One region of the Pseudomonas sp. JL27(2026) genome, then DNA from elsewhere that is predicted to be linked to it. Evidence: predicted binding sites of a transcription regulator. Region 1 holds the regulator's gene; each other region holds the start of a gene.

Region 1 (10,022 bases):
TAAAGTCTTTGTGATGGACTTTTTTTAGGGTCGCTTCTGTCAGTGAGAGAGGTTGTCGCGGCGGGTGTCCGGCGAGTGTCTGTTCATTGCTCAATAGGTTTCTATTGGCTAAGGGGGTTGCTAAATTCTGTAGGTCCGCGCGAAGTTCCAAACTATTTGAAGGGTTCAGAGCTTGCACGAATAAAGAGCTGATGAGATCCTTTACTCGACTTGCCCAAGCCCAAGATTTGTGGAGCATGGCCGTTGAAAAGTGCCCGGTGTCATCCTTTCGATTCATTGGGTCTCCTAAGCAGTATGTGTATGAATTCAACCCGCCCTTCCCAAACGGACTCAAACTATCCGGACTATTAAACCGCATCAACACCGGATTAAACGCCCGATACCCATTCCCCAACAAATAATGCCCGGTCACCGGGTCCGGTCGTTCACCGTTGAAGCCGAGCAGGCTGAGCAACCCGTTTTCGGCGGGGCGGTGGCCGTAGGGCGAATAGGCGATGGGTTGCCGTGGGTGATTGGCCTTGAGCGTGTGCAGCACCGAGCGCTGCTGATCGGTGGCCAGCAGCGTGGTGTCGAGTGCATCGCCCTCACTCTGCTGCTGCGCAAGCATCTGGTCGCCATGCTGGACGATGGAATACCCCATTGCGCCCTGTATCTCAGTGGCCAACCGGCTTTTGCAATAGAAGCGCTGGCGCTCGGGGGTATCGGGTGGCGCCTGCCCGGTCAGGCGGTCCAGTGGGTCATAGCGATAACGGCAGAGCAGTGTGTCGCGTTGGGTTGGCATGGAATGAGCGCCTCGACGGTTCTGAGTGCAGGCGTTGAGTATTGAGAAAATCGTGAGGGATGGGTACTAGCAGAACTGATAGGTTGGCCCGTGATGCTCCGGTTCGGGCGATCAAACTCTCTCAGGCGCACCTCTATTTCCGCTCTTGGCAAAAGTTGGAAGGCTTCTTGCAGTAGCCGCCCTGCGCCTGCTTCGGGCGTCAAAAGTTTGCTTTAAGGAACGAGGAAAGCCGGTGGATCGCTCTCAGTTAATCAACAATGCCCGCAGCAACCTGGCAGACCTCAGTCGAGGCAATCTGGGTGTGCCGCTGTTGCTGTTGGTCATGCTGGCCATGATGATGTTGCCGGTCCCGCCGTTCCTGCTCGACGTGTTCTTCACGTTCAACATCGCGCTGTCGATTGTTGTGTTGCTGGTCTGCGTCTATGCCTTGCGGCCGCTGGATTTCGCGGTGTTCCCGACCATCCTGCTGGTCGCCACGCTGTTGCGACTGGCGCTGAACGTGGCCTCGACCCGCGTGGTGATGCTCCACGGTCAGGATGGCCACGCCGCCGCCGGTAAGGTGATCCAGGCCTTCGGTGAGGTGGTGATCGGCGGTAACTACGTGGTCGGTATCGTAGTCTTCGCGATCCTGATGATCATCAACTTCGTGGTGGTGACCAAGGGCGCCGGACGAATTTCCGAAGTGAGCGCGCGGTTTACCCTTGATGCGATGCCCGGCAAACAAATGGCGATTGACGCCGATTTGAACGCCGGCCTGATCGATCAGAACCAGGCCAAGCTGCGCCGTATGGAAGTGGCCCAGGAGGCTGAGTTCTACGGTTCGATGGACGGTGCCAGCAAGTTCGTTCGCGGTGACGCCATCGCGGGCCTGCTGATCCTGTTCATCAACCTGATCGGCGGCATGGCGGTCGGTATTTTCCAGCACAACATGACTTTCGGCGATGCGGGCAAGGTTTACGCCTTGCTGACCATCGGTGACGGTTTGGTGGCGCAATTGCCATCACTGTTGCTGTCGACCGCTGCGGCGATCATGGTGACCCGTGCTTCTGGTTCGGAAGACATGGGCAAGCAGATCAATCGGCAGATGTTCGCTTCGCCCAAGGCGCTGGCGGTGGCGGCCGGTCTGATGGCGGTCATGGGGCTGGTGCCCGGCATGCCGCACTTTTCCTTCCTGAGCATGGCGGCGGTAGCTGGCGGGGCCGCGTACCTGTTCTGGAAAAAACAAAACACCGTCAAGGTTCAGGCATTGGCCGAGGTTCAGCGTCAGCAGGAACTGCTGCCTTCGCCGGCCCGCGCCATGGAAACCAAGGAGCTGGGCTGGGATGACGTCACGCCGATCGACATGATTGGCCTGGAGGTCGGCTACCGGTTGATTCCCCTGGTGGACCGTAACCAGGGCGGCCAGTTGCTGGCGCGGATCAAGGGTGTGCGCAAGAAGCTCTCCCAGGATCTGGGCTTCCTGATGCCGACCGTGCACATCCGCGACAACCTTGACCTTGCGCCAAGCGCTTATCGCCTGACCTTGATGGGGGTGATCCTGGCAGAGGCCGAGATTTACCCGGACCGCGAACTGGCGATCAACCCGGGCCAGGTCTACGGCACGCTCAACGGCATTACCGCCAAGGATCCGGCCTTTGGTCTGGAGGCGGTGTGGATCGAGATCAGTCAACGCGCCCAGGCCCAGTCCCTCGGTTATACCGTGGTTGACGCCAGTACCGTGGTGGCCACCCACCTCAACCAGATTCTGTACAAGCACTCCAGTGAGCTGATCGGCCACGAAGAAGTCCAGCAACTCATGCAGTTGCTGGCCAAAAGCTCGCCCAAACTCGCCGAAGAGCTGGTGCCGGGAGTTGTCTCGCTGTCGCAGTTGCTCAAGGTCTTGCAGGCGTTGTTGGCTGAACAGGTTCCGGTGCGGGACATTCGCAGCATCGCCGAAGCCATCGCGAACAACGCGTCCAAGAGTCAAGATACCGCCGCGCTGGTGGCCGCCGTCCGCGTCGGCGTGTCGCGCGCCATCGTCCAAAGCATTGTAGGCACTGAGTCTGAGCTGCCTGTGATCACCTTGGAGCCAAGGTTGGAACAAATATTGCTCAATAGTCTGCAGAAGGCAGGACAAGGCTCGGAAGAGGGCGTTCTGCTGGAGCCAAGCATGGCAGAGAAGCTGCAGCGTTCGTTGATCGAAGCCGCGCAGCGACAAGAGATGCAAGGTCATCCAGTGATTCTGCTGGTAGCCGGTCCGGTTCGCGCCATGCTCTCGCGATTCGGACGTCTGGCGGTTCCTGGTTTGCACGTGTTGGCGTACCAGGAAATCCCGGACAACAAGCAAGTGACCATCGTTGCGACAGTAGGGCCCAACGGCTGAGGTAGTGGTTTATGCAAGTTAAGCGTTTTTTCGCCGCCGATATGCGTCAGGCCATGAAACTGGTTCGTGATGAGCTGGGCGCTGATGCCGCCATTATTGGTAATCGCCGGATCGCCGGTGGTGTCGAGTTGACGGCTGCCCTGGATTACAAGCTGTCGGCTCTGGCGCCGCGTGTGCCGAACATCGAGCTCGAAGACGAGTTGCGCAAGACCCAGTCACGCATTGTCACGGCTCAAGCCGAGCTGAGCCTGCGTGGCGACAGCGACGCGAGTACCAATCGGCAGTTGTTCGCCGGTTTGCCGCTGACCGCGGCCGAGCCGCTGATTGAGCCGACCTACGCTGAACCCAAGCGTCCGGCGCCTGCCCCTGCGGCGAGCACCGGCGTTGATCCGCGCGCGTTCGACTCGATGCGTTTCGAGCTAAACGGCCTGCGTGAGTTGCTGGAAGTCCAGCTCGGCTCCCTGGCCTGGAATCAACTGCAAGGCAGCCGTCCGGCCCAGGCCAACCTCTGGCGTCGCCTGCAACGTATTGGTCTCTCCGGCCCGTTGTCCCGCGATTTGCTGGAGCTGACTACCGAAATCGAAGAGCCTCGCCAAGCCTGGCGCATGCTGCTGGCGCATCTGGCGCGGATGATCAGCACGCCTGAAATCGAACCGCTTGAAGAAGGTGGCGTGATTGCCATGGTCGGCCCTGCCGGCATGGGCAAGACCACGACCCTGGCCAAGCTGGCTGCCCGTTATGTGCTCAAGTACGGCGCGCAAAATATCGCGCTGGTGAGCATGGACAGCTACCGTATTGGTGCGCAGGAACAGCTCAAGACCCTGGGCCGGATCCTCAACGTTTCCGTGACCCATGTCGATCCGGGCCAGTCCCTGGCGCAAGCCCTCGATCCGCTGCTGCGCAAGCGTGTGGTGTTGATCGATACCGCCGGCCTGCAAGCCAGCGATCCGGCATTGCGCATGCAGTTGGAAAGCCTGAACGGGCGTGGCATCAAGTCGAAGAATTATCTGGTTCTGGCTACCACCAGCCAGAAGCAGGTACTGACCGCCGCTTATCACAGTTACAAGCGCTGCGGGCTGGCCGGGTGCATCCTGACTAAACTGGATGAAACGGCAAGCCTGGGCGAAGTGTTGAGCCTGGCCATCAGTCATGAATTGCCCGTTGCCTATCTCACGGATGGGCCGCGTATCCCGGATGACCTGCACCTGCCGCGCCGCCACCAACTGGTCAGCCGCGCCGTCAGTGTGCAAATGCAGGAAGAACCCAGCGAAGAAGCCATGGCTGACATGTTCGCTGATCTCTACCACAGCCCGACCAAGCGGGTTGGCTGAGGTATTAATGAATAGATTTGTACCTACATCGACGGACTGCCATGCATTGTTCCAGTGTGAACGCGCAGCCAGTTATGTAGCCCGCGTCTAAGCAAGACAAGGTAAAGAAAGAACATGGGCAGCATGCATCCCGTACAGGTGATCGCGGTGACCGGCGGCAAAGGTGGCGTCGGGAAGACTAACGTGTCAGTTAACTTGTCCCTGGCTCTCGCCGAGCTTGGCAGGCGCGTCATGCTGCTGGATGCCGATCTGGGTCTGGCGAACGTCGACGTCCTGTTGGGGCTGACACCCAAACATACCTTGGCCGACGTCATCGAAGGCCGTTGTGAGCTGCGCGACGTGTTATTGCAGGGGCCTGGCGGTATTCGTATCGTTCCGGCAGCTTCCGGCACCCAGAGCATGGTTCACCTGAGCCCTGCCCAGCATGCCGGCCTGATTCAGGCCTTCAGCGATATCGGCGACAACCTCGACGTGCTTGTCATAGACACCGCTGCCGGTATTGGTGACTCGGTAGTCAGTTTTGTCCGCGCCGCGCAAGAGGTTTTGCTGGTGGTCTGCGATGAACCGACCTCGATCACCGATGCCTATGCCCTGATCAAGCTGCTTAACCGCGATTACGGCATGAATCGCTTCCGCGTGCTGGCCAACATGGCGCAAAGCCCGCAAGAAGGCCGCAATCTGTTCGCCAAGTTGACCAAGGTCACGGACCGCTTCCTGGACGTCGCCTTACAATACGTCGGTGCCGTTCCCTACGACGAGAGCGTGCGCAAGGCAGTGCAGAAGCAACGTGCGGTCTATGAAGCCTTTCCGCGTTCCAAGTGCGCGCTGGCGTTCAAGGCCATTGCACAGAAGGTCGATACCTGGCCGTTGCCTGCCAACCCGCGCGGGCACCTGGAGTTTTTCGTCGAGCGTCTCGTGCAACAAACGGCAGGACCTGTGCTATGACAGCCAGCGGTTACAACCTTTACAAAAAGTCGGCACGTGACGCCCAGTACGAATTGATCGAGCGCTATGCGCCACTGGTCAAGCGTATTGCCTATCACCTGCTGGCTCGCCTGCCGGCCAGTGTCCAGGTCGAGGATTTGATCCAGGCCGGGATGATCGGCTTGCTCGAAGTGTCGACCAAGTACGACGCAAGCAAAGGCGCAAGCTTCGAGACGTATGCGGGTATCCGCATACGTGGGGCGATGCTCGATGAAGTACGCAAGGGGGACTGGGCGCCGCGTTCGGTCCACCGCAATACCCGCATGGTCAGCGACGCAATTCGCTCGATTGAAGCTAAAACCGGCCGTGACGCTAAAGATCACGAGGTTGCGGCCGAACTCCAATTGAGTCTCGATGATTATTACGGGATTTTGAACGACACCTTGGGCAGCCGGCTGTTCAGCTTCGACGATCTGTTGCAGGACGGCGAGCATGAAGGGCTGCATGAGGATGGCGCGAGTGCTCATCTCGAGCCGTCGCGTGACCTGGAAGACGAACGTTTCCAGGCTGCGCTGGCGGACGCGATTGCCAATTTGCCGGAGCGTGAGCGACTGGTGTTGGCGCTGTACTACGACGAAGAGCTGAACCTCAAGGAAATCGGTGAGGTCCTGGGGGTCAGCGAATCGCGGGTCAGCCAGTTACACAGCCAGTGCGCGGCCCGTTTGCGGGGGCGTTTGGGGGAGTGGCGAGCGCGTTGACAGGCCGTGTGGGGCGCTGCGAACGAGGCTGGTACGGCTTAGGCTGAACCGGTCTCGGCCCGTTGTACTCCAGACAGTCGTTGAGTGTTACGCCGGATTGATTGAAATGGCGCGTTCAGGTGCTGAGCGCGTTTAAGACTGCTTGGAGGTCGAATTGGACAAGAACATGAAAATCCTCATCGTTGATGACTTCTCAACGATGCGGCGGATCATAAAAAACCTGTTGCGTGACCTTGGGTTCACCAACACGGTCGAGGCAGACGACGGCATTACCGCCATCCCTGTGCTCAACAGCGGAAGCATCGACTTTCTGGTAACAGACTGGAACATGCCTGGCATGACCGGTATCGATCTGCTGCGTCACGTGCGTGCCGATGAAAAGCTCAAGCACCTGCCTGTACTGATGGTGACCGCTGAAGCCAAGCGCGAGCAGATCATCGAAGCGGCTCAGGCCGGCGTTAACGGCTATGTGGTCAAACCCTTCACGGCCCAGGCGTTGAAAGACAAGATCGAAAAAATCTTCGAACGCATCGGTTGATGCATCCGCCACGGGGGAGCTATGGAGCACAACGAATCTTCACAGGGCGATTTTGAATCGACCCTGAAAAAACATGCCCGCGAACTGGTCGACAGCCTTGAAAAAGGCAAGTTCGGTGACGCGGTGCAACTGATCCATGAGCTCAATCAGACCCGTGATCGCGGCCTGTACCAGGAAGTTGGCAAGCTCACTCGCGAGCTGCACAGCGCGATCGTCAATTTTCAGATTGACCCGCACATGCCTCAAGCCGAGGAAGTGTCGCAGATCACGGATGCCACCGAACGCCTGTCCTATGTGGTCAAGCTGACCGAGGCCGCAGCCAATCGCACCATGGACCTGGTCGAGAACAGCACCCCGCTGGTCAATGGCCTGAGCACTGATGCCCAGGCCTTGAGTGCGGACTGGGGCCGGTTCATGCGGCGTGAAGTCGGTGCCGAGGAATTTCGTGAGCTGGCAAGGCGCGTTGACGGTTTCCTGACGCGCAGCGTCGAGAACACTCAGACCGTGTCGAACAACCTCAATGACATTCTGCTGGCTCAGGACTACCAGGACCTCACCGGGCAAGTCATCAAGCGTGTGACCCAATTGGTCACCGAAGTCGAAAGCAATCTGCTCAAACTCGTGCTGATGGCCAGTCAAGTCGACCGCTTTGCAGGCATCGAACATGACCGCGAAGCGATGTTGGCCGAAAAAGATCCACAAAAACATCTCACGCAGGGTGAAGGTCCGCAGATTCATGCCGATAAACGTGAAGACGTTGTGTCCGGTCAGGACGATGTGGACGATTTGCTTTCCAGCCTTGGATTTTAGGTTTAGACCTGTAGGAGCACCCCATTAATGAGCTTCGGCGCCGATGAAGAGATCCTTCAGGATTTCCTGGTTGAGGCCGGCGAAATTCTAGAGCAACTGTCCGAACAGCTGGTCGAGCTTGAAAGCCGACCGGATGATGCGGACTTGCTCAATGCAATTTTTCGCGGTTTTCACACTGTAAAAGGGGGCGCCGGCTTCCTCCAGCTCAACGAGCTGGTGGAGTGCTGTCACATCGCCGAAAACGTGTTCGACATCCTGCGCAAGGGTGAACGTCGCGTCGACTCGGAATTGATGGACGTGGTTCTCGAAGCGCTCGACGCGGTGAACAGCATGTTCAGCGAAGTCCGCGAGCGTGCACCGATCACGGCAGCGACGCCGGAGCTGCTGGCGGCATTGGCTCGCCTGGCCGAACCGGCCTCGGCCGAGGTTGCGCCCGTGGTCGAAGAAGTGGTTGAGGCACCGGTCGCTGAAAGCGAATCGGGCGACATCACCGACAACGAATTCGAACAACTGCTCGACTCGCTGAATGCAGTCAAGGAGCAGGCCGAAGCCCCAGCGGCTGCGGCAGAAGCTGCTGCGCCAGGCAGTGATGAAATTACCGATGCCGAGTTCGAGTCCTTGCTCGACCAACTGCATGGCAAAGGTCAGTTCGCGGTGGATGCCGTGGTAGCACCGGCAGTGCCGGCGGCACCTGCATCGACGCCAGCCAATACCGATATTACCGACGACGAATTTGAAGCGTTGCTCGACCAGTTGCACGGCAAAGGCACCTTTGCCGTTGATGCGCTGGACTCGGCCATTGCTTCGGTTCCGGCACAAGCGGCACCGACCGCGGCTGCAGCCGGCAGCGACCTGATCTCCGATCACGAGTTCGAATCGCTGCTCGACGAGTTACACGGCAAAGGCAAGTTCACCGAAGTGGCCGGTTCGGCTACGGCGGCAGTGGCTGCACCTGTTGCCAAGGCCGCGCCAAAGCCGGTGGCCAAGGCGCCAGAAGCCAAAGCTGCGCCAGCCAAGGCTGAAACAGCGAAAGCCGCTGCTCCGGCCCCAGCGCCGGCTCCGGCTCGTGCTGCTGCGACGCCGCCACCGGAAAAACCGACCAGTGAAGCCGAGACCACCGTGCGCGTCGATACCGCACGGCTCGATGAAATCATGAACATGGTCGGCGAGTTGGTACTGGTGCGTAACCGCTTGGTCCGTCTGGGCCTCAACAGCGGTGACGAAGCCATGTCCAAGGCTGTGTCGAACCTCGACGTGGTCACCGCCGACTTGCAAACCGCGGTCATGAAGACCCGGATGCAGCCGATCAAGAAGGTCTTCGGGCGCTTCCCGCGCCTGGTTCGTGACCTGGCGCGCCAGCTCAAGAAAGAGATCAACCTGGAGCTGGTCGGCGAAGAAACCGACCTCGACAAGAACCTCGTCGAGGCCCTGGCCGACCCGTTGGTCCACTTGGTGCGCAACGCGGTCGACCACGGTATCGAGTCGCCGGAAGAGCGCGAAGCTTCGGGCAAGTCCCGTGGCGGCAAGGTCATCCTGGCGGCCGAGCAGGAGGGTGATCACATCCTGCTGTCGATTTCCGATGACGGTAAAGGCATGGACCCGAACGTCCTGCGCGCCATCGCGGTAAAACGCGGCGTGATGGACAAGGATGCTGCCGACCGCCTGAGCGACACCGAGTGCTACAACCTGATTTTCGCCCCAGGGTTCTCGACCAAGACCGAGATCTCCGACGTGTCCGGTCGTGGCGTGGGCATGGACGTGGTGAAAACCAAGATTTCCCAGCTCAACGGTTCGATCAACATCTACTCGACCAAGGGCCAGGGCTCGAAGATCGTCATCAAGGTCCCGTTGACCCTGGCGATCATGCCGACCCTGATGGTCATGCTGGGCAACCAGGCGTTCGCGTTCCCACTGGTGAACGTCAACGAGATCTTCCACCTCGACCTGTCGCGTACCAACGTGGTCGATGGCCAGGAAGTGGTGATCGTGCGCGACAAGGCGCTGCCACTGTTCTACCTCAAGCGTTGGCTCGTCAGCTCTGCCGCTCACGAAGAGCAGCGTGAAGGCCACGTGGTGATCCTTTCGGTTGGCACCCAGCGGATCGGCTTTGTCGTCGATCAACTGGTCGGCCAGGAAGAAGTGGTCATTAAGCCATTGGGCAAAATGCTCCAGGGAACCCCGGGCATGTCCGGCGCCACCATTACCGGTGACGGCCGCATTGCGCTGATTCTCGATGTTCCGAGCATGCTCAAGCGTTACGCCGCACGGCGTATTTGATTCTGGTGGGGCGGGGCCGCAGAGGTCCCGCTGCGCCTAACGGAGTGTTTATGGCAGTCAAAGTCCTGGTGGTGGACGATTCGGGGTTTTTCCGCCGCCGCGTCTCGGAAATTCTTTCAGCGGATCCGAGCATCCAGGTTGTCGGTACGGCGACCAACGGTAAAGAGGCGATTGATCAGGCCCTGGCCCTCAAGCCAGACGTGATCACCATGGACTACGAGATGCCGATGATGGATGGCAT
Region 2 (10,022 bases), 3.0 Mb from region 1:
ACGCGACCAATATCGCAGCACTTGAAGCCGGACGTTTTGACGCGATCATGCCGATGACAGCAACGCCGTTGCGTCAAGAAAAAATCGACTTTACCGACAACCTCTATCCGCTGGCCAGCGCCCTGGTGGCGCGCAAGTCCGTTGGCCAGCTATCCACCGTGCAATCGCTCAAGGGTAAACGAGTCGGTGTACTGGCCGGGACCAGCCGAGAAGCCTATGCAAAGGCCAAATGGGCACCTGAAGGTGTAATCGTCCAGAGCTTTGCACTCAACGGTGAGTTGATCAGCAGCCTGCAGGCAGGCGAGATTGATGCCACCTTGCAAGACACCCTGGAAATATCCACCGCTTTTCTGCAAACCCTGACGGGTGCCGATTTCGGTTTTGCCGGTGAGGAAATCAAGGATGAAATGTTGGGCAGTGGGGTGGCCATCGGTGTGCGCAAGGCCGACCCTGATCTACGCGATGCTCTGAACGTTGCGATGCAGCGACTCAAGCAAAAGGGGCAGTACCAAACCATTCTGCAGCGCTATTTACCCTCGTCCGGGCATTCAGGTGGGCTGACGTTTCACCCAGGAGAGGCCGGGCAGGCCTTTTCTCAGGCGGTGCAGGTCGGTTCGACGCTTTACCTTTCCGGAATCCTTGGCGTTGGTGCCGATGACAAGCTGGCGTCGGGAGGGATTCGAGGGGAAATGACCCAGGCCATGAACACCCTGCGCAATACTCTGGAACATCATGGTTCCTCCCTGGATCAGGTGGCCAAGTGCACGGTGATACTCGCGGATATCAAGGACTTTTCCACCATGAATGCGGTGTACACCGGCTACTTTTCACCAGGTCGCCTACCTGCGCGAACGACCTTTGCCGGCAAGCAGTTGGTGCTGAATGCCCATGTCGAGATTGATTGCGTTGCAGTAGTCAAAGCGTAGAGAGGGGATAGTCATAATCGCCAATGATGGCTAAGTGCTCATTTCCTGAGCCAGATCAGTGTTTGTGGAATCAGTGCGCTTAGAGTCAGCAGCCCTGCCGACTCTTCCAATAAAACGAGCGCGCTCTCCATGAAGATCAATCTCCCGGTAACGGGGCGAAATGTGGATTTTGCCCCCGATGCGAACATTCTTTCGACCACCGATCTGACCAGCGCGATCACCTACGCCAACGCCGATTTTATTCAGATCAGCGGCTACAGCCGGGAAGAGTTGCTGGGCTCACCTCACCATTTGCTTCGTCACCCCGACATGCCGTCGGCCGCGTTCGGCCATATGTGGCGCACGCTCAAGCGGGGCCGCTCATGGATGGGCATGGTCAAGAATCGCTGCAAAAACGGTGACCACTATTGGGTCAGTGCCTATGTCACGCCAGTGACGCAGGGCGGGCAGGCGATGGAATACCAGTCTGTGCGCACCAAACCCAGTGAGCAGCAGATTGAGGCGGCCGAAAAAGCCTACGCCCGGATGCGCAGCCCCCGTTCGTCGTTATGGCGGCAGCTGCCGGTGCCAGGGCTGAAATTCAAACTGTGGGCATCGTTCAGTGCGGTGCTGGCCTTGAGCCTGGCGGCGGCCGATTGGTTGGCGTCGTGGTCGCCGTGGTGGTCGTTGCTGGCGCTGGCAGTCGGCAGTGGCGTTGCCGGGATTGCCGTCGGCCTGGCGTTGCGCCCGCTGGGGCGCTTGACCGAACGGGCCCGGGTGATTGCCGACAACCCGCTGAGCCAGGGGATTTATACCGGGCGTCGGGATGAGTTCGGTCAGGTCGAGTTTGCCTTGCAGATGCTTGAAGCGCAGGTCGGCGCGGTGGTGGGGCGCATCGGCGATGCTTCGCAACGCTTGGCGGGCCACGCGGCCGAGTTGGTCGAACACTTGCAAAGCAGCCACAGCAGCACCCTTGATCAACAGGCGGAAACCGACCAGGTCGCTGCCGCGATTCATCAGATGGCGGCCAGTGTGGCTCAGGTCGCCAGCCATGCGCAGCAAGCCTCGCAGGCCGCCGATCAGGCGGAAAGTGAAACCCGTGAAGGCCATCATCTGGTGGGCGAAAGCCGCAGCGCGGTGTTGCGCCTGGCCAGCGAACTGTCCCGTGCCACCGAGGTGATTCATCAACTGGAAGGGCACAGCACGGATATTTCCGGGGTGCTGGAGGTGATCCGCAGCATTGCCGATCAAACCAACCTGCTGGCGCTCAACGCGGCCATCGAAGCCGCCCGCGCCGGGGACGCCGGCCGTGGGTTTGCGGTGGTGGCCGATGAGGTGCGGGGGCTGGCGCAACGCACGCAGCAGTCGACCAACGAAATCCAGCGCATGATCAGCACCCTGCAAAACGGTGCGCGGGACGCGGTGCAGGCGATGCAGCAAAGCAGCGAGCACGTGGAGAACAGCGTCGACCAGGCCCAACGCGCCGCAACGGCGCTGGACGGCATCAGCCAACGGGTCAACCAGATCACCGAAATGAGCCTGCAAATCGCCGCCGCCGTGGAGCAGCAAAGCGCTGTCAGTGAAGACATCAACCGCAACATCATCAGCATTCGCACCGCGTGCGAGGCCACGGTCAGCGCCGGGCAGCAGAGCCACATCAATTCAGAGGACGTGGCGGGGCTGGCGGGTGACTTGCAGTTGCTGGCGCGCGAGTTTTGGCACAAGCGCGGGTAGGTGATCATGCGCCCGTGTGGGAATGCATCCTGTGGCGGGAACAATGTTCCCGCAAGGCATGGGCGCGATGTGCTTATGCGGCGCGCAGGGAAATAAACGCATAGTTCAATGGTGCGGCCGTGGCCACGTGAGCGCCAGCGGCCTGCACCTGCCCGGCGATGTCATCGCACGAGACATGGAACAGCCATTCGCCAGGCGAATCCGGCAACGGCGCTGCCCGAACCTGATCGATGGCTTGGGCAAACGCGGCCATGTCCGGCAGGTAAGCGGTGAAACCGTCGCCTTTGAGGGCCGTGGTGCGAATCCCCAGCCGTTCGCAAATCGCTTCCTTGGCCTGAATGTCGTCGCGGTCGGCCTGGCGTGAGTGCTGGATGAGCGTCGCGAGTTCCGAGTCCACCAACTGGCCACCGACGATCAGCGCCGGGCCCTGTTCCCAGGATTCGGGCGGGCAATCCTTGGCGCTCGGGTTCAGGGGAATATGCGGGTTGATTTCCATCGGGTAGATACGGCACACCAGCGGTCGGCGCTCGTAGATGCCGCAGCGGTTGTCTTCGTCAAGATTCCGGCAGGGACCGGCGTTATACGCGGCAAAGGTGATCGCCACGTGGGCCTGGGTCTCGCCGCTCTGAACGATCACCGACCGGCGTTCGGCGTGTTCGCGTTGTTGCACCGGCAGGCCCAGGCCATTGCCAAGAAAGCCTTCCACCAGCACGATCACGGTGCCGCCATCCGCCGCCCACATGCGGGCTTCGGCGAGAGTCAGAGGGACGTGGTGGTCGTTGCAGCATTTGCCGCAGCCTACGCAGGAATAGGTTGTGTTCATCGGGTGGCCGGTCACAGTCCAGAGGTGTCAGCGATGGCGAAAAACCACCGCGAGGGGCGGTGTCGAAGCAAGTTGTGCGCCAGTCACCGGGGCTGATCGGACGAACGGATCGAGTCCCATTCGGTGACCACCGCGGTTCTGGTTTTTTTGCTGTACAGGCACAGCTCGGTGCCTTGCTGGCCTTTCATGTGTTTTTGCGGGTATTGGCCTTGCAGCAACAGCGCGGTGTAACCAACCCGGTCGTCGAACTGTGCGGGGTTGCCGACGGGTTTGGGGTGGCTCAATTGACTGGCCTGGGTGCAGCGGGCGAGTACGGCTTTGTCGAAGGCTGCCCAGGCATCCGGGCTGGAGGCTTGGGCCAGAGGGGCCAGGGTGGTGAAGCAGAAAAAGCTCAGGGTGGAGGCTTTCATGGTTGGGGCATCCTTGAGTGAACCAAGGTTGGAGTATGCCTGATGGTGTCGGGATGGTTAGGTGGGCCTCATCGCGGGTAAGCCCGGAAGACGTACATTGTGTAGGTGCCGAGCTTGCTCGCGATGGTGGTGTCAGTCCGGAACGATTTCCCGGCGGACGACGCGCATCCCGGCGCTTTCATACAGCGCCCGGGCGCGATGGTTGTCTTCCAAAACCTTCAAGTCGACAAACCCCTCGCGCCGCTGTTGAAACGCATGGAAAGCCTGCAGCAGCAACGCCCGGCCCAGCCCTTGGCGCTGAGCGCGCGGGTGCACCACCAGGTTCTTGATGTAGGCGCTGGTCCAGCACTGAACCACGCCGACAATGCCCTGGGCGTCGGTGGCGATGAAGCACAGTGCCGGGTCGTATTCGGCGTCGGATTCAAAACGCTCGCGCCAGACATCGAGCGCCGGCACTCGGCCGCCGCCTTGTGGATAACCCAGCGCCATCAGCCCATGAATGGCTTCGGCCGATGTCGGGTGGTATTCGCTCAACCGGACGCCATCCGGCCAGACACTCGGCGGCACTTGCGATGAAAGGTCGCGCCGCATGAGCAGGCAGTACGCCTCAGCCAAGGCTTAATACCCTTGCTGGGCGACGGTTTTGGCGGCCTCGATCAGGCACTTGGTCAACTCTGGCGACGAGAACTTGGTCAGCACGGCGTTGGCCCCGGCCAATCGGGCTTTTTCGCTGTTCATCGCGCTGTCCAGCGAGGTGTGCAGCAGCACATAGAGGTGGGCAAAGTCTGGTGTTTCGCGCAGGGTGCGGGTGAAGGCGTAGCCGTCCATTTCCGACATCTCGATGTCCGAGACGATCAGGTTGATCTGCTGGGCGGTGCCTTGCAGGTCCAGCAGGCAATCAATGGCTTCCTTGGCGCTGCGGGCGGTGTGGCATTGCAGGCCGAGATTGCGCAGGGTGTGGACCGACTGTTGCAGCGCCACCTGGCTGTCATCGACTACCAGGATCTTGGCGTTGCCCAGCACTTCGGCGTCTTCCATGCTCAGCTCGGTCGGGGCCATTTCGATCTGCGCCGGGGCGATGCCGTGGATGACCTTTTCGATGTCCAGCACTTGTACCAGCGTGCCGTCGACCTGGGTCACGCCCGTGATGTAGGAGCGCACGCCGCCGGAGCCGAAAGGTGGCGGACGGATGTCGGTGGTCAGGCAGTGAACAATCTTGCTCACGGCTTGTACGTGCAGACCCTGTTTGGAGCGGCTCACGTCGGTGACGATCAGGCAGCCGCCATCCGGGTCGGCCAGGGGCATTTCGCCAATCGCCCGGCTGAGGTCGATGACCGACAACGAAGCACCGCGCAAGGTGGCGATACCTTTGACGTGCGGGTGCGACTCCGGCAGTTTGGTCAGGGGCGGGCAGGGGATGATTTCACTGACTTTCAGCAGGTTGATCGCCATCAGCTTGCCGCTGCGCAAGGTAAAGAGCAGAAGCGAAAGTGAGTCTGCGCGGGCTTTGTTGGAAGACATAAAAACCTTCTGTGGAAAAAGGTGATGGGCGACCGCAAGGGTCGCCAACAACTATCGATGCCGGGTTATCGACTTGTCGGGGGCAGGCTTTAGGGTTAATGGCAGCCCGTTAGTCATACGCTGAAGCTTGTGGCGAGGGAGCTTGCTCCCGCTGGACCGCGAGGCGGTCCCCAGGCATCGGGTTTACGACCGTTGCGGGCGGAGCGGGAGCAAGCTCCCTCGCCACAGGTGAACGAGTTCGGCATGCGATCACTTCATACCCAGTCTTTTGGCCATCCGCCCAAGGTTCGCCCGATCCAAGCCTAGCTCACGGGCGGCGCTGGCCCAATTGTTCTGGTGGCGCTCAAGGCTCGCAGCGATCAACTGACGCTGGTAGTTTTCGGTGGCCTGACGCAGGTCGCTGCCAGCCTCAAGGGCCGGTGCTGCCATGGCGGCAGGCTGCTCGGGTGCGGCGTCGAGGGGGGCGTGAGGTAAGTCCAGGTCTGGCGCGCCGAGGCTCAGAATCTTCGGTCGTTCACGGCAATTGCCCAAGGCCTTCAAGGCGCTGCGGCCAATCAAGTGTTCCAGTTCGCGCACGTTGCCCGGCCAGCCGTAGGCCAGCAGCGCGGTTTGGGCATCGCTGGTCAGGCGCAGGCTGTTAAGGCCCATGCGCGAGCGGTTCTGTTCCAGAAAGTAGCCGCTGAGCAGCAACACGTCCCGGCCGCGATCCCGCAGCGCCGGCACCAACAACGGATACACACTGAGGCGATGGTAGAAGTCGGCGCGGTAGCGGCCGCTGCGTACCTCGAAGGCTAGGTCGCGGTTGGTCGCGGCGATCAGGCGCACGTCCACCTGATGTTCCTTGTCCGAACCGAGCCGTTGCAACTGGCCGCTTTGCAGGACCCGCAGCAACTTGGCCTGAACCGCCAGGGACAACTCGCCGACCTCATCGAGAAACAGCGTGCCGCCATTGGCCAGTTCGAACTTGCCGCGCCGGTCATTCATCGCTCCGGTGAACGCCCCGCGCACGTGGCCGAACAGCTCGCTTTCCACGAGGGTGTCCGGCAGTGCGGCGCAATTGAGGCTGATGATCGGTTTGTCGGCCCGCGGGGACGCGGCGTGAATTGCCTGTGCCACCAACTCCTTGCCCACCCCGGTTTCGCCGGTGATCAGCACGGTCAGGTCGCTGCCGCCGACCAGGTTGATCTCCTCGACGAGGCGTTTGTGGGCCTTGCTCTGGCCAATCATTTCACGCTGCTGCTGGCCGCTGGCCTGGCGATAGACCTCGGCGCGCTGGTGCTCGTCCTCGGCGCGAGTGGCCAGGCGCTCGATGCGCTCGGCGGCGTTGACCGTGGCGGCCGCGAGGCTGGCGAAGGCTTGCAGGGCGTCCAGTTCAATCGGTTCGAAGCGTTCCGGGTCCAGTGCATCGAGGGTCAACAGGCCCCACGGTCGCTCGTCGATGAACAGCGGGCAGCCCATGCAGTCGTGAACTTGCAGGTGTTCGTCGAGGCCATCGACCAGCCCGTCGTAAGGGTCCGGCAAATCACTGTCGCTGGGGAAGCGGGTCGGCCCGGGGCTGGCGAGCAGTGCGGCGAAGCGCGGGTGCTCGCTGACTTTGAAGCGCCGGCCCAGGGTGTCGGTGCTCAGGCCGTTGACGGCGAGCGGCACCAGCCATTCGCCATCGAGGCGCAGCAGGGCGGCGGCATCGCAAGGCAGCAGGGCGCGCAGGGCTTCGAGCAGGCGCCGGTAGCGCTCGCCTTCGGGCAGTTCGCGCGAGAGGTCGGACACCAGCGGCAGAAGGGTGGTCAGCAGGGATTTTGCAGTCATATTGACTCCATGTAGTCAGCGTGACTATAAAACAGCTTGGGTCTTAATGACTACGTGTTATTCAAGTTATTGATTTATATGGTTTTAATTGTTGGCATGGAAACTGATACGTATAGGGTAATCCACTAGAAACTCATTTGTTCAGGAGTGTTCCTTATGCTGAGTGCCCAAGACCGTGCCATCGTTAAATCCACCGTGCCGCTGCTTGAAAGCGGCGGGGAAGGGCTGATCACCCATTTCTACCGCATGATGCTCTCCGAGTACCCGCAAGTGCGGGTGCTGTTCAATCAGGCACACCAGGCCAGTGGCGATCAGCCGCGTGCCTTGGCCAACGGCGTGCTGATGTACGCCCGCCACATCGACCAACTCGATCAGTTGGGCGACCTGGTGGCGAAGATCATCAACAAGCACGTGGCGCTGCAAATCTTGCCGGAGCATTACCCGATTGTCGGCCATTGCCTGCTGCGGGCGATTGGCGAAGTGCTCGGTGAAGAGATCGCCACGCCGCAAGTGATCGCGGCCTGGGGCGCGGCCTATAACCAGTTGGCCGACATCCTGATCGGCGCCGAAACGGCCATCTATGACGAAAAAGCCGCGGCTGTCGGCGGCTGGCGCGGGGCGCGTGAGTTCAAACTGGCCAAGCGGGTGGAGGAGAGTTTTGAAATCACCTCGTTCTACTTCGAACCGACAGATCATGGGCCGATCCTCGCCGCAGAACCGGGTCAGTACATCGGCCTGCAACTGTTTGTGGACGGGGAAGAGATTCGCCGCAACTACTCGCTGTCGTCCCTGGGCGACAACGGCCAGTACCGCATCAGCGTCAAGCGCGAGAACGGTGGCCGTGCCTCCAATTACTTGCATGACCAGTTCCAGGTCGGCGCGAGCATCATGCTGTTCCCGCCCTCGGGCGAGTTCACCCTGACCGCCAGCGACAAACCGCTGGTGCTGATCAGCGGCGGAGTGGGTATTACCCCGACCCTGGCGATGCTGGAAGCTGCGCTTGCCACCGAGCGGCCGGTGCACTTTATCCACTGCGCGCGCAACGGTGCGGTGCATGCGTTCCGTGATTGGGTCGATGGCCTGGCGGCACGTCATCCGCAGCTCAAGCGCTTCTATTGCTACGCCGAAGACGACGGCATCAGCCCGGCGGCGCACAAGGTCGGGATACTGAGCCAGGAGCAACTGGCTGACTGGCTGCCGCAAGAGCGCGACCTGGACGCTTACTTCCTGGGGCCTAAAGGCTTCATGGCGGCGATCAAGCGCCACCTCAAGGCGCTGGGTGTGCCGGAGAAGCAGAGCCGCTACGAGTTCTTCGGCCCGGCTTCGGCGCTGGAGTGATTTTTGAAGGCGACCCGGGAATCCGGGTCGCCTTTTTCGCGAGCAGGCTCGCTCCCACTGGACCGCGTCATACACAGATCAAATGTGGGCTTGCCCGCGAATGGCCTCACCACGGTCCCGATTAGTAAAAATCCCTTAAAAGTTAATCCGCTCTTAACCGGTTTATCGTTTATTCCCCGATGCTGATGATAGGCGCTCGTTCGCAATCATGATCAGGATCACCCCATGTCGCAGGTCGTCATCTCCCGTCGTTTCTCCCTCGCCAGCCTCAGCCTGGCGGCCCTGTTGCTCAGCTCCGTTGCCACGGCCGACAGCGCGTTACTCCAGCCGCAGACCCTGATCGTCGATCAGAGCCTGCCCCAGGCGCAACGCGACTCAATGGTATTGGCGGCCCGGCGCTATGGCAGTTTCTGGAACAGCGGCGATGCGGCACTGGCCAAGGCAGCCTTGTCGGAGCAGTTCATCGACAAGACCCCGCCCGAAGGCCGGGTGCAAGGGCCGAGCGGGCCTTTGCTGGCATCGGCGTTCTTTCGCACGGCGGTACCGGACCTGAGCTGTGAGATCGAGCAGATGATCGTGGTCGGCGACCGCGTGGTGGTGCATTTGCACTTTCGTGGACACTTCACGGGGCAGTTCAATGCACTCAATGGTCATGGTCAGCGTGTAGACTTCCGGGCAACTGATATCTATCAGATCGACAACGGCCGCATTGCGGCCAACTGGCATATCGAAGACAACATCAGCTTGATGCAGCAGCTCAATACGCTGGCGCCTTCGAGCTGATCCACGTACGAAAAAGGGAAACGCGATGAGTGAGGAAATGATGCGGTTGGGACGTGAGCGGCGCTTCCTGGTGTTGTTGGGCATTATCTGCCTGGCACTGATCGGTGGTGCGCTGTACATGCAAATCGTGCTGGGCGAGGCCCCTTGCCCGCTGTGCATCCTGCAACGTTATGCGTTGCTGCTGATTGCCATCAGCGCCTTCATTGGCGCGGCCATGCGCACCCGCCGCAGCATTACCGTGTTCGAAGTGCTGGTGGTGATCTTCGCCCTCGCGGGGATGGGGGTGGCCGGGCATCACGTCTACACCCAGTTCTACCCGGCGGTCAGTTGCGGCATTGATGTGCTGCAACCGATTGTCGACAGCCTGCCGCTGGCCACGCTGTTCCCGCTGGGTTTCCAGGTCGACGGTTTCTGCTCCACGCCGTATCCGCCGATCCTCGGTTTGTCCCTTGCACAGTGGGCGCTGGTGGCGTTCGTGCTGATTGTGGTGCTGGTGCCGCTGCTGACCTCGCGCAATCGCAAACACCTGCGCTGAAAGCCATGCGCTCACCGCCCGGTGAGCCCAAAACGCCCCGGTCCTCCTTGAGAGGTCCGGGGCGTTTTGCATTTCAGTCTCGGTGTAAAAAGTCTGTGATGCGTAGCAATGAACGGTGCGACCCATGTGCGACATGTTGTCACAGGGGGTGTGTCGCAAGCTATTTC
Region 3 (10,022 bases), 2.9 Mb from region 1:
CCAAGTGGCGCGCATTATTGGCTTGGAATGAAGATGTGTCAAGCATAAATCTAAAATATTTCTCTACGCTTTCAACCGCTTATCGACCTGAGCCGAAAAAACCGGCGTGGCGCGGGCATTAATTGAGCTGAAACCTCCCGGTATTTGCGCTCAAGGCCTTGCTGCCCTGGCTCAGTGTGTCTGCCGCCAGGTTCACGGCCCGTGCGCCTTCCAGCAGGCGTACGGCGGCCTGATCGACCTGTTGAATGTTGCCGCTGACCTCGTCGGCCGTGCAGGCCTGCTCTTCTACCGCCGTGGCGATTTGCGCCAGTGTGTCGGTGACGCTCTGTACCGCGGTGGCAATTTCCCCCAGGCGTTCGCCCAGCCCGGTCACCGCTTGCGCGTCACTTTGCGCCTGACCGCACGCGGCTTCCATCAGGTTCACCGCCTCGTTGACCGTGTTGCGCAGGCTGTCGACCGTACCGGCAATCTGTGCGGTGGACGACTGGGTACGTTGCGACAGGCTGCGCACCTCGTCGGCCACCACCGCAAAACCGCGACCCTGTTCGCCCGCCCGCGCAGCTTCGATGGCGGCGTTGAGCGCCAGCAGGTTGGTCTGCTCGGCGACCCCGCGAATCGTATCGACCACCAGTTGAATCTGCTGGCCTTGTTCGCTGACGCGACCCAGCGCGGCTGCCGTGTCGTTCAGGCGCTGATTGAGCTGTTGAATGCTCGCGGTGGTGCGCTGGCTGTCACGACTGCTGTCGGCAGCGATGCGTTGGGTGTGCTGAGCGCTGCCGGAAGCCTGCTCGCAACTCTGGGCAACCCCTTGAGATGTCGCGGCCAGTTGCGTGGCGGCAGCGGCGATCTGGCTGATCTGCAACTGCTGGGCTTCGACTTCGCCCAGCGCACCGCTGGAATGAGTATTGAGGGTGCGCACTGCGTCGCTCAGTTGCAGGGTTTCGTGATCGACCCCCAGCAGGCTGGCGCGCAATTGCACCACGGCGACGTTGAGCGCGGTGCTGATGGCCGCCAGCTCGTCACGCCCCTGCACCGGCACTTGCAGGCTCAGGTTACCGTCGCGCAGGGCTTCGGCGAGCAAGGTGATGCCGCTGGCGCTGCGGCGGATCGAGGCCTGCAAACAGATGAACAAGTACAGCGCCGCCAGCAGCAGGCAACCGAAGACAGTCGCCACGACGATAAGCTGATGAATCGCGGAGCCATGATAGTGATCGAGTCGTTGGTCCAGCGCGCTCAGGGATTGCTGGCGCAGTGAGGCAAAGTCGCCGAGCAGGGCGTCGAGGCTGCGTTCGAAGTCTTCCGGCTTGAGGTTGATGTTGCCGCCGAACACACCGTCGTCGAGCACTTTCAAGCCGCTGTCGAGGCGCTTGAGGCTGTCCTGATAGTGCGCAGCCCATGCCTGTAATTCGCTGGGCAAACGGGCTTCGAGCAGGCTGCCGGTCTTGATGAGTTGCTCGCGGGCGTCGCCGATGCGGCTTCGCAGGTCGCGCAGTTGCAGGCGGCTTTGCAGGGTGAACTGGCCGGACACCACGGACGCCTGGCCGACACTGGCCAGCCGGCCCACGCGCTCAATCAGGTCGGGCGTGTGTTGGGTGGCGATCTGCGTGAGCAAGTAGGTTTCCAGCCAGGGCGCGAGGGTCAGGCGATTGTCCATGACGATCTGCTCGCGCAACGCTTGCAACGCGCTGAGGGCGGCGGTGAAGCGCTCATAGCCATCGGGCCACCAACCCACGCTGCTCAGGCTTTTGGAGTCCAGGCCCGCGAGCGCGGCTTGCAGGGCTTGATAGCGGCTGAGGGTTTGCGCTTCGGCGCCTTCTGCTTGCAGCGTGCTGCCCAGGTCGATGGCGGCCTGGCTGAGCGCGGGCGAAACCGCGTCGAAGGCAGCCATGGCGGCAAGCGTCGCCGGTGTGGGCTGACGATTGGTTTCGGTGGCGCGCCAGCGGGCGGCGCGATCACGTTGGGCGGCGAGCAGATTGTCCAGGGTGTCGAGGGCCAACAACTGGCTCACCCCGGCACGCTCGCCGGTAATCAGGCTGAGTTTGTCGCGATAATCCTGGCCAATCATCCACAAGCTTCCCGCCAGTGGCAGGATAAACAGCAGAAACAACAACTGGAACTTACGCGCAAAACCAAAACGCCCAAGCAGTCTGATCCCTGGTGATAAAAACGCCTGCATGCCCGACAACTCCCCTGAGCAACACGCACCGTTGGCGTGCGGTGACGGCGCGATGGCCGAAACCTGTGCCCGCAAAAAAAAGGCCTCGAAAGTTCACGGCCACCGGCGGTATCGGCCAGGGCTGGGGTGAAACTTCCCATTCTCGGTGCCCTTGGTAAGGGCCCGCGTTGAAGTGGAGGGACAAGGCAAGATTCAGACCATGGCTTTGCGCTACTAACCGGTCTCGACGGATAACAAGTCGTTAGCAGGCTAAGGGGATGGCGCTGCCGTACTGAAAAATGGCACATTGACGCACCTGCACTGCGCTCCCATCCGTTGTATGGAAACTCTCATGGCAATCAGTAATGTTCAGTCCGCCGCCACGCCGGCGTCCGCTGCTTCGCAAAGCAGCCCCTTGGTCATGCGCATCATCGGTGCGGTAGCGCTGGCGCATTTGATCAACGACCTCATTCAGTCGGTGTTGCCGTCGATCTACCCGATGCTCAAGACCAACTACGGCCTGACCTTCACCCAGGTCGGCCTGATCACGCTGACCTTTCAGCTCACCGCATCGCTGTTGCAGCCGTGGGTCGGTTACCACACCGATCGTCATCCCAAGCCATGGCTATTGCCGGCCGGGACCGTTTGCACACTGATTGGCATTTTGATGATGTCGGTGGTTGGCAGCTTCCCGATGATTTTGCTGGCGGCGGGGCTGATCGGGGTCGGCTCCTCGACCTTTCACCCCGAAGCCTCTCGCGTGGCGCGGTTGGCTTCGGGCGGGCGGTTTGGCTTGGCGCAGTCGACGTTCCAGGTGGGCGGTAATGCCGGTTCAGCTTTCGGGCCATTGCTGGCGGCGGCCATCATTATTCCGTTTGGTCAGGGTAACGTTGCCTGGTTCGGCCTGTTCGCGGTGTTTGCGCTGGTGCTGCTGTATGGCATCAGTCGCTGGTACGCCCATCACTTGAACCTGTTCAAGCTCAAACAAGGCCAGGCGGCGACTCACGGGCTGTCGAAGGGCAGGGTGACCAGTGCGCTGGTGGTGCTTGGTTTGCTGGTATTCTCCAAGTACTTCTACATGTCCAGCCTCACCAGTTACTTCACCTTCTACCTGATCGAGAAATTCGACCTGTCGGTGGCCAGTTCACAGCTGCATTTGTTCCTGTTCCTGGGGGCCGTAGCGGCGGGGACCTTCTTCGGTGGGCCGATTGGCGACAGGATCGGGCGTAAGGCGGTGATCTGGTTCTCGATCCTCGGCGTTGCGCCGTTCACCTTGCTCTTGCCTCACGTCGATTTGTTCTGGACCAGTGTCCTCAGTGTGGTCATCGGTTTTATCCTGGCCTCGGCGTTCTCGGCCATCGTGGTGTATGCGCAGGAACTGGTGCCGGGCAACGTCGGAATGATCGCCGGGATCTTCTTCGGCCTGATGTTTGGTTTCGGTGGGATTGGCGCCGCGTTGCTGGGGCACCTAGCGGACATTCACGGTATCGAGTACGTGTACCTGCTGTGCTCGTTCCTGCCTTTGCTGGGGATTCTGGCGATTTTCCTGCCGCGCACCCAAAAGGCCTGACCTGATACAAAAGCAATGTGGGAGTGAACCTGCGCGCTCCCACGCGTATTTCATTCAGGAAACAGCCGCGCGCAGACGCGGCTTTTTCTTGGGCGCTGTTTTTTTTGCTCAACGCTTCAATGGATTGCGCAGGCCCGTGATCCGTGGGCTTGAGCCCGTGCGGCAGGATTCTTTTTAACGTGGCGAATGAATTATTTTGACAAATTTGGATTTAATGCTTTTCTGAATGATATTGATTTGCATTACACTCCGTCACCTTCAGTGCCCCGTAAAGGTGCATGTTGGCTCAACAAGGACGGTTTGTGATGAAGTACACCCCCTGCCTTTTCAACTCTCTTTTTCTTACCGCCGGCGTACTACTAGCGGCCCCGGCGTTGCAAGCAGAGGAGGTTGGTGAGGTCGATAAACATAACGTGACCGAACTCGACACCTCGTTTGTCACCGCCACTGGCGGTGCGACCGACCTTCGAGATGCACCGGCCAGTGTCAGTGTTATCTCCCGCGAAGAAATCGAACGTCAGCCGGTGTATGACCTCAACACCTTGTTGCGGCGCATTCCCGGTGTCACCGGCGGCTTCGGCCCGGTGGGCGAGCAATCGAAGATCAAGCTGCGGGGCCTCGACGACAAGTACACCCTGATCCTGGTCGATGGCAAACGCATCGGTAGCTCATCGGACTTGAGCTATCGCCGCGACCTGGGTCGCCAGGACCTTAACTGGATCGCGCCGAGCATGATCGAGCGCATCGAGATCGTGCGGGGCCCGATGTCTTCGCTGTATGGCTCGGATGCCATGGGCGGGGTGATCAACATCATCACGCGCAAAGTGTCGAAAACCTGGAGTGGTTCGGCCAACGTCAACACCACCATTCCTGAAGACTCCGACCGTGGCCAGACCACCCAGACCAGCCTCAACCTGTCCGGACCGCTGACCGATTCCCTGGGCCTGCGCCTGGGGGCGAATCTGACGCGTCGCGCGGCCGATGAAGTCGATGCTCGTCGCGACAAGATGGGCGAGTTCATGTATGGCGACGGCGCGGGCGGCTCCAAGGATCAAAGCCTCAACGCGTTGCTCGACTGGCGTATCAACGACGAGCAGAGTTTATCGTTTGAAGCCGTGCACGGCGTTGAGCGGTCCTGGTCGAGCAAAAAGACCTTCGGCGACTGGGGCGAAACGATCGGTGCCAAATTCGGTGCCGGGCGTCTGATCCGCGACAGCTACACCCTTTCCCACACCGGGGACTGGAGTTTCGGTAGCTCGAAAGTGGACATGTACCTGAACAAATTCAAGAACGATATCGATTGGGGCAAGGCCAACTCGGAAGAAAAAATCGTCGAAGGCAGCCTTAACATTCCGTTTGAGTTCTTGCTCAATCAGCGCCTGACAGTGGGCGGGCAGTGGAAGCGCGAAGAGCTGACCAACAGCGATACGCTAGGCACCGTACCGGTGGACTACCAGGGGGCTCCTGTGAGCGGCGCCACGCTGAAAGGGGATTACTCGGCAGCCTTTATCGAGGATGAACTGTTCCTGCTCGACAACCTGACCCTGACCCTGGGCAACCGCTTCGACCACAGCGAGGAGTATGGCAACCACAACAGCCCGCGCGCGTATCTGGTCTACCATCCGCATCCAGACTGGACGGTGCGTGGCGGTGTGTCCAAAGGCTTCCGTGCGCCGAGTCTGAAAGAAGGCAGCGCAGGTGCGGCGACTGAATCCGGTGGTCGCGGTTGTGGCTCGCTGCGACCTCTGGGCTACACCACGGGCAGTTGCTGGATGGCTGGTAACCCGAACCTGGCCCCGGAAACCAGCGTCAACAAAGAAGTGGGCGTGTCCTTCGATCGTGACGGTTGGGAGGCAGGCCTGACCTACTTCCATACTGATTTCGAGGACAAGATCGAGTACGCGCCGTTGGGTTTCTACCAGGGCCGCTGGTGGACCATGCTGGAAAACGTCGAAAAGGCGCGCACCCGTGGTTGGGAAGGTTCGGTTCGCGTACCGCTGACGGACTCCGTGGACTGGCGCACCAACGCCACTTACATGCTTGAAAGCAAAAACCTGTCCACGGGTGAAGACCTGATCAGCGCGCCAAAGCTGTCCGCATTCAGCGCGATCAACTGGCAGGTTACGGACCAGTTGAACACCGAAGTCTCGGCGCAACACGTGGGTAAACAACGTGGCGTTGGCACCGATTTCGTCAAGTCGTACACCACCTATGACCTGACCGCAAATCTGGCCGTGACCAAATGGCTGACGTTGAATGCGGGCGTACAGAACGTCTTGGATGAAGATCTGCGCGATGGCTCGACGACCTTCTATGTGCCTGGTCGGGCGTTCTTTGCGGGGGCTACGACGTACTTCTAAAAAAGTAGGGCGTTGCCAGTCGAGCGCACCAAACGCAGAAAAGCCCGCCACCATCCCTCTGACCTGCAGAGAGTGGTGGCGGGCTTTTCAGTCCGCCTGAGACAGGAGGATTAGCGTTACACGTTAAAGCGGAAGTGCATCACGTCGCCGTCTTTGACGATGTATTCCTTGCCTTCCAGGCGCCATTTACCGGCTTCCTTGGCACCGGCTTCACCCTTGAACTGGATGAAGTCGTTGTAGGCGATCACTTCGGCGCGGATGAAGCCTTTTTCGAAGTCGGTGTGGATCACGCCAGCGGCTTGTGGTGCGGTGGCACCGACGCGGACGGTCCAGGCGCGGACTTCTTCAACACCGGCGGTGAAGTAGGTCTGCAGGTGCAGCATTTCGTAGCCGGCGCGGATTACGCGGTTCAGGCCAGGCTCTTCCAGGCCCAGGGCCTCAAGGAACATGTCTTTCTCTTCGCCGTCTTCAAGCTCGGCGATTTCCGCTTCGATCTTGTTGCAGACCGGAACAACCATTGCGCCTTCTTCTTCGGCGATGGCCATGACCACGTCGAGCAGCGGGTTGTTTTCGAAACCGTCTTCAGCCACGTTGGCGATGTACATGACCGGTTTGGTGGTCAGCAGGTGGAAGCCACGAATCACCGCTTTTTCGTCGGTGCTCATGCTTTTCATCAGGCTGCGCGCAGGCTTGCCGAGGGTGAAGTGAGCAATCAACTGCTCCAGCAGGGCTTTCTGAACGACCGCATCCTTGTCGCCACCCTTGGCGTTGCGAGCGACTTTCTGCAGTTGCTTCTCGCAGCTGTCGAGGTCGGCGAAGATCAGTTCGAGGTCAATGATCTCGATGTCGCGTTTCGGGTCGACGCTGTTGGAGACGTGAATCACGTTTTCGTCTTCGAAGCAGCGGACCACGTGGGCGATGGCATCGGTTTCACGGATGTTGGCCAGGAACTTGTTACCCAGGCCTTCACCTTTCGAAGCGCCGGCAACCAGGCCTGCGATGTCGACGAATTCCATGGTGGTCGGCAGGATGCGCTTTGGATTGACGATGGCTGCCAGGGCGTCCAGACGCTTGTCCGGCATCGGCACGATACCGGTGTTCGGTTCGATGGTGCAGAAGGGGAAGTTTTCGGCCGCGATACCGGATTTGGTCAGGGCGTTGAACAGGGTGGACTTACCGACGTTAGGCAGGCCGACGATGCCGCAATTGAATCCCATGGTGTTTCCCCTCGGGTAAGAGTCAGGCCTTCTGGCTGTGCAGGTTTTTCATCGCGCGGTTCCATTCACCGGCGAAGATATCCGGCAGCACGCCGAGGGCAAAATCGATGCTGGCATCGAGTTTTTCCTGTTCGGCGCGTGGCGCACGACCCAGGACAAAGTTTGAAACCATACTGGCAACGCCTGGGTGGCCAATGCCGAGCCGCAGGCGGTGAAAGGTATTCTGGTTGCCCAGTTGCGCAATGATGTCGCGCAACCCGTTGTGACCGCCATGCCCGCCGCCCTGTTTGAGTTTGGCAACGCCGGGAGGCAAGTCGAGTTCGTCATGCGCCACCAGGATCTCTTCCGGCTTGATGCGGAAAAATCCGGCAAGTGCCGCTACGGCCTGGCCGCTACGGTTCATGTAGGTGGTGGGAATCAGCAGGCGAACATCCTGACCCTGATGCGAGAAGCGCCCGGTCAGGCCGAAATATTTGCGATCAGGCACAAGGTTTACACCTTGGGCGTGCGCGATGCGCTCAACAAAAAGGGCCCCTGCGTTATGCCGGGTCTGTTCGTATTCGGGGCCTGGATTTCCCAGGCCAACGATCAGTTTGATGGCAGTCACGTCAGGGGCCCTTCCTTGGAGTGGTTGATAACATCGCGGCAATGGGGGTGTGCGGCGAAAGTGGACGAAAAATGCTCATTTACCATGATGTAAACTCCGCGTTCCGCCCGCTTTCTCGCTACGTTCCAGTCCGCGATGTTACTGAGTCACTCCGGCGTACAGAGTGAATTACTCTGCAGCGCCTTCTGCAGCTGGAGCAACACGTGGAGCGTGAACGTTGGCAACAGCCAGGTCGTTACCGTGAGCCAGAGCAACAAATTCAACGCCTTTAGGGGCCTTGATGTTGGACAGGTGAATGATCGAGCCGATTTCGGCGTCAGCCAGGTCGACTTCGATGAATTCAGGCAGGTCTTTTGGCAGGCAGGAAACTTCAACTTCAGCAACAACGTGCGAAATTTCGCCGCCTTTTTTCACTGCAGCAGCTTCGTTGATGAAGTGCACAGGAACGTGAGCAGACAGTTTCTGACCAGCAACAACGCGTACGAAGTCAGCGTGCATCACGTGGCCTTTGGCCGGGTGACGTTGCAGAGCTTTGATGATTACGTTTTGCTTGGTGCCGCCAACGTTCAGCTCGATGATGTGGCTGTAAGCCGCTTCGTTTTCGAGCAGTTTGGCAACTTCTTTAGCCAGCATGCTGATGGATTCAGGGGCTTTTTCGCCACCGTAAACTACAGCTGGAACCAGGCTTGCGAGACGACGCAGGCGGCGGCTCGCACCTTTCCCCAGGTCGGAACGCACTTCAGCATTCAGAGTAAATTCGTTCATGTTGTATCTCCAAAATAACCACATTCGCCCCAGCGTTTGCGACCAGCGCTAAAGGCGATATGGGCAAAAAAGCCCCGCCCCGACAGGAATGCCGGGGCGGGGCGCTTTTCGTCAACGAGAAGTCTGCGAAAGGGCAGGGCCCTTAGCGGAACATCGCGCTGATCGATTCTTCATTGCTGATGCGGCGAACCGCTTCGGCAACTACCGGTGCGATATCCAGTTGACGGATACGTGCACAGGCTTGTGCTGCAGCGGACAGCGGGATGGTGTTAGTCACCACCAGCTCGTCCAGCACGGAATTTTCAATGTTTTCGATCGCTCGGCCCGACAGCACAGGGTGTGTGCAGTAGGCAAAGACTTTGGCTGCGCCATGCTCTTTCAAGGCTTTAGCCGCGTGGCACAGGGTGCCGGCGGTATCAACCATGTCGTCGACCAGAATACAGGTACGCCCTTCGACATCACCGATGATATGCATCACTTCAGAGTGATTGGCTTTCTCACGGCGTTTGTCGATGATCCCGAGGTCCACGCCCAGGGATTTGGCAACAGCACGTGCACGCACGACGCCGCCAATGTCCGGGGACACGATCATCAGGTTTTCGAAGCGCTGATCTTCAATGTCATCCACCAGTACTGGGGAGCCGTAGATGTTATCTACCGGAATATCGAAGAAACCCTGGATTTGGTCAGCATGCAAATCAACCGTGAGAACACGATCGATGCCGACTACGGTAAGCATGTCAGCAACGACTTTCGCGCTGATAGCCACACGTGCGGAACGCGGACGGCGATCCTGACGGGCATAACCAAAGTAAGGAATTACAGCAGTGATACGAGTTGCTGAGGAGCGGCGGAAGGCATCAGCCATCACGACGAGTTCCATCAGGTTATCGTTGGTCGGAGCGCAAGTCGGCTGAATAATGAAGACATCTTTACCGCGGACGTTTTCATTGATCTCGGCTGTAATTTCGCCGTCGGAGAATTTACCGACAGAGATGTCACCGAGAGGGATATGCAGCTGACGTACAACACGCCGAGCCAGATCGGGGTTAGCGTTCCCCGTAAAGACCATCATCTTGGACACGCGCAGTACCTGAAGGCTGAGGGTAACCTGGATGAGTATTAGAAAATGGCAGGGGCGGCTGGATTCGAACCAACGCATGGCAGGATCAAAACCTGCTGCCTTACCGCTTGGCGACGCCCCTGTATCTGTTGCTACGAGTACCCAGTACTCGATTCCTTTTAGAGCAGACTTTGTAGTTTGCGATGCAACATCGAAACGTTGCTTCCCTTTGCTACAAACCCTGTAAGGGTCTCTGTAAGAAGGGCCGAGACTTTATCAGCTTCA

Evidence for each region. Region 1 encodes FliA, which starts transcription of late flagellar genes. Its sites were predicted from a motif close to CTAAAGTTTNNNNNNNNNNNGCCGNTAA; they were not measured.
Region 2: a site for FliA is predicted at 5,459-5,486, ahead of AC1Z1G_RS21865 (chemotaxis protein CheW). Genes of this name have one in related genera too.
Region 3: a site for FliA is predicted at 2,218-2,245, ahead of AC1Z1G_RS22400 (methyl-accepting chemotaxis protein). Genes of this name have one in related genera too.

What each region holds. Positions count from the first base shown of each region.
Region 1 is NZ_CM167794.1:1,772,660-1,782,681, forward strand. Features, by position in the region: gene AC1Z1G_RS07965 (RHS repeat-associated core domain-containing protein) at 1-781, opposite strand, end outside; gene flhA (flagellar biosynthesis protein FlhA) at 1,014-3,143, shown strand; gene flhF (flagellar biosynthesis GTPase FlhF) at 3,155-4,474, shown strand; gene fleN (flagellar synthesis regulator FleN) at 4,589-5,419, shown strand; gene fliA (RNA polymerase sigma factor FliA) at 5,416-6,156, shown strand; gene AC1Z1G_RS07990 (chemotaxis response regulator CheY) at 6,323-6,694, shown strand; gene AC1Z1G_RS07995 (protein phosphatase CheZ) at 6,716-7,504, shown strand; gene AC1Z1G_RS08000 (chemotaxis protein CheA) at 7,532-9,781, shown strand; gene AC1Z1G_RS08005 (protein-glutamate methylesterase/protein-glutamine glutaminase) at 9,832-10,022, shown strand, end outside.
Region 2 is NZ_CM167794.1:4,819,063-4,829,084, reverse strand. Features, by position in the region: gene AC1Z1G_RS21895 (transporter substrate-binding domain-containing protein) at 1-926, shown strand, start outside; partial or broken gene AC1Z1G_RS21890 (PAS domain-containing protein) at 1,056-1,337, shown strand; gene AC1Z1G_RS21885 (methyl-accepting chemotaxis protein) at 1,593-2,639, shown strand; gene AC1Z1G_RS21880 (YkgJ family cysteine cluster protein) at 2,713-3,462, opposite strand; gene AC1Z1G_RS21875 (hypothetical protein) at 3,546-3,872, opposite strand; gene AC1Z1G_RS21870 (GNAT family N-acetyltransferase) at 4,005-4,487, opposite strand; gene AC1Z1G_RS21865 (chemotaxis protein CheW) at 4,491-5,393, opposite strand; gene norR (nitric oxide reductase transcriptional regulator NorR) at 5,643-7,199, opposite strand; gene hmpA (NO-inducible flavohemoprotein) at 7,356-8,537, shown strand; gene AC1Z1G_RS21850 (ester cyclase) at 8,763-9,320, shown strand; gene AC1Z1G_RS21845 (disulfide bond formation protein B) at 9,346-9,855, shown strand.
Region 3 is NZ_CM167794.1:4,923,454-4,933,475, reverse strand. Features, by position in the region: tRNA gene AC1Z1G_RS22405 (tRNA-Met) at 1-2, opposite strand, end outside; gene AC1Z1G_RS22400 (methyl-accepting chemotaxis protein) at 119-2,176, opposite strand; gene AC1Z1G_RS22395 (MFS transporter) at 2,508-3,725, shown strand; gene AC1Z1G_RS22390 (TonB-dependent receptor domain-containing protein) at 4,031-6,085, shown strand; gene ychF (redox-regulated ATPase YchF) at 6,202-7,302, opposite strand; gene pth (aminoacyl-tRNA hydrolase) at 7,325-7,909, opposite strand; gene AC1Z1G_RS22375 (50S ribosomal protein L25/general stress protein Ctc) at 8,078-8,674, opposite strand; gene AC1Z1G_RS22370 (ribose-phosphate pyrophosphokinase) at 8,817-9,758, opposite strand; tRNA gene AC1Z1G_RS22365 (tRNA-Gln) at 9,805-9,879, opposite strand; gene ispE (4-(cytidine 5'-diphospho)-2-C-methyl-D-erythritol kinase) at 9,917-10,022, opposite strand, start outside.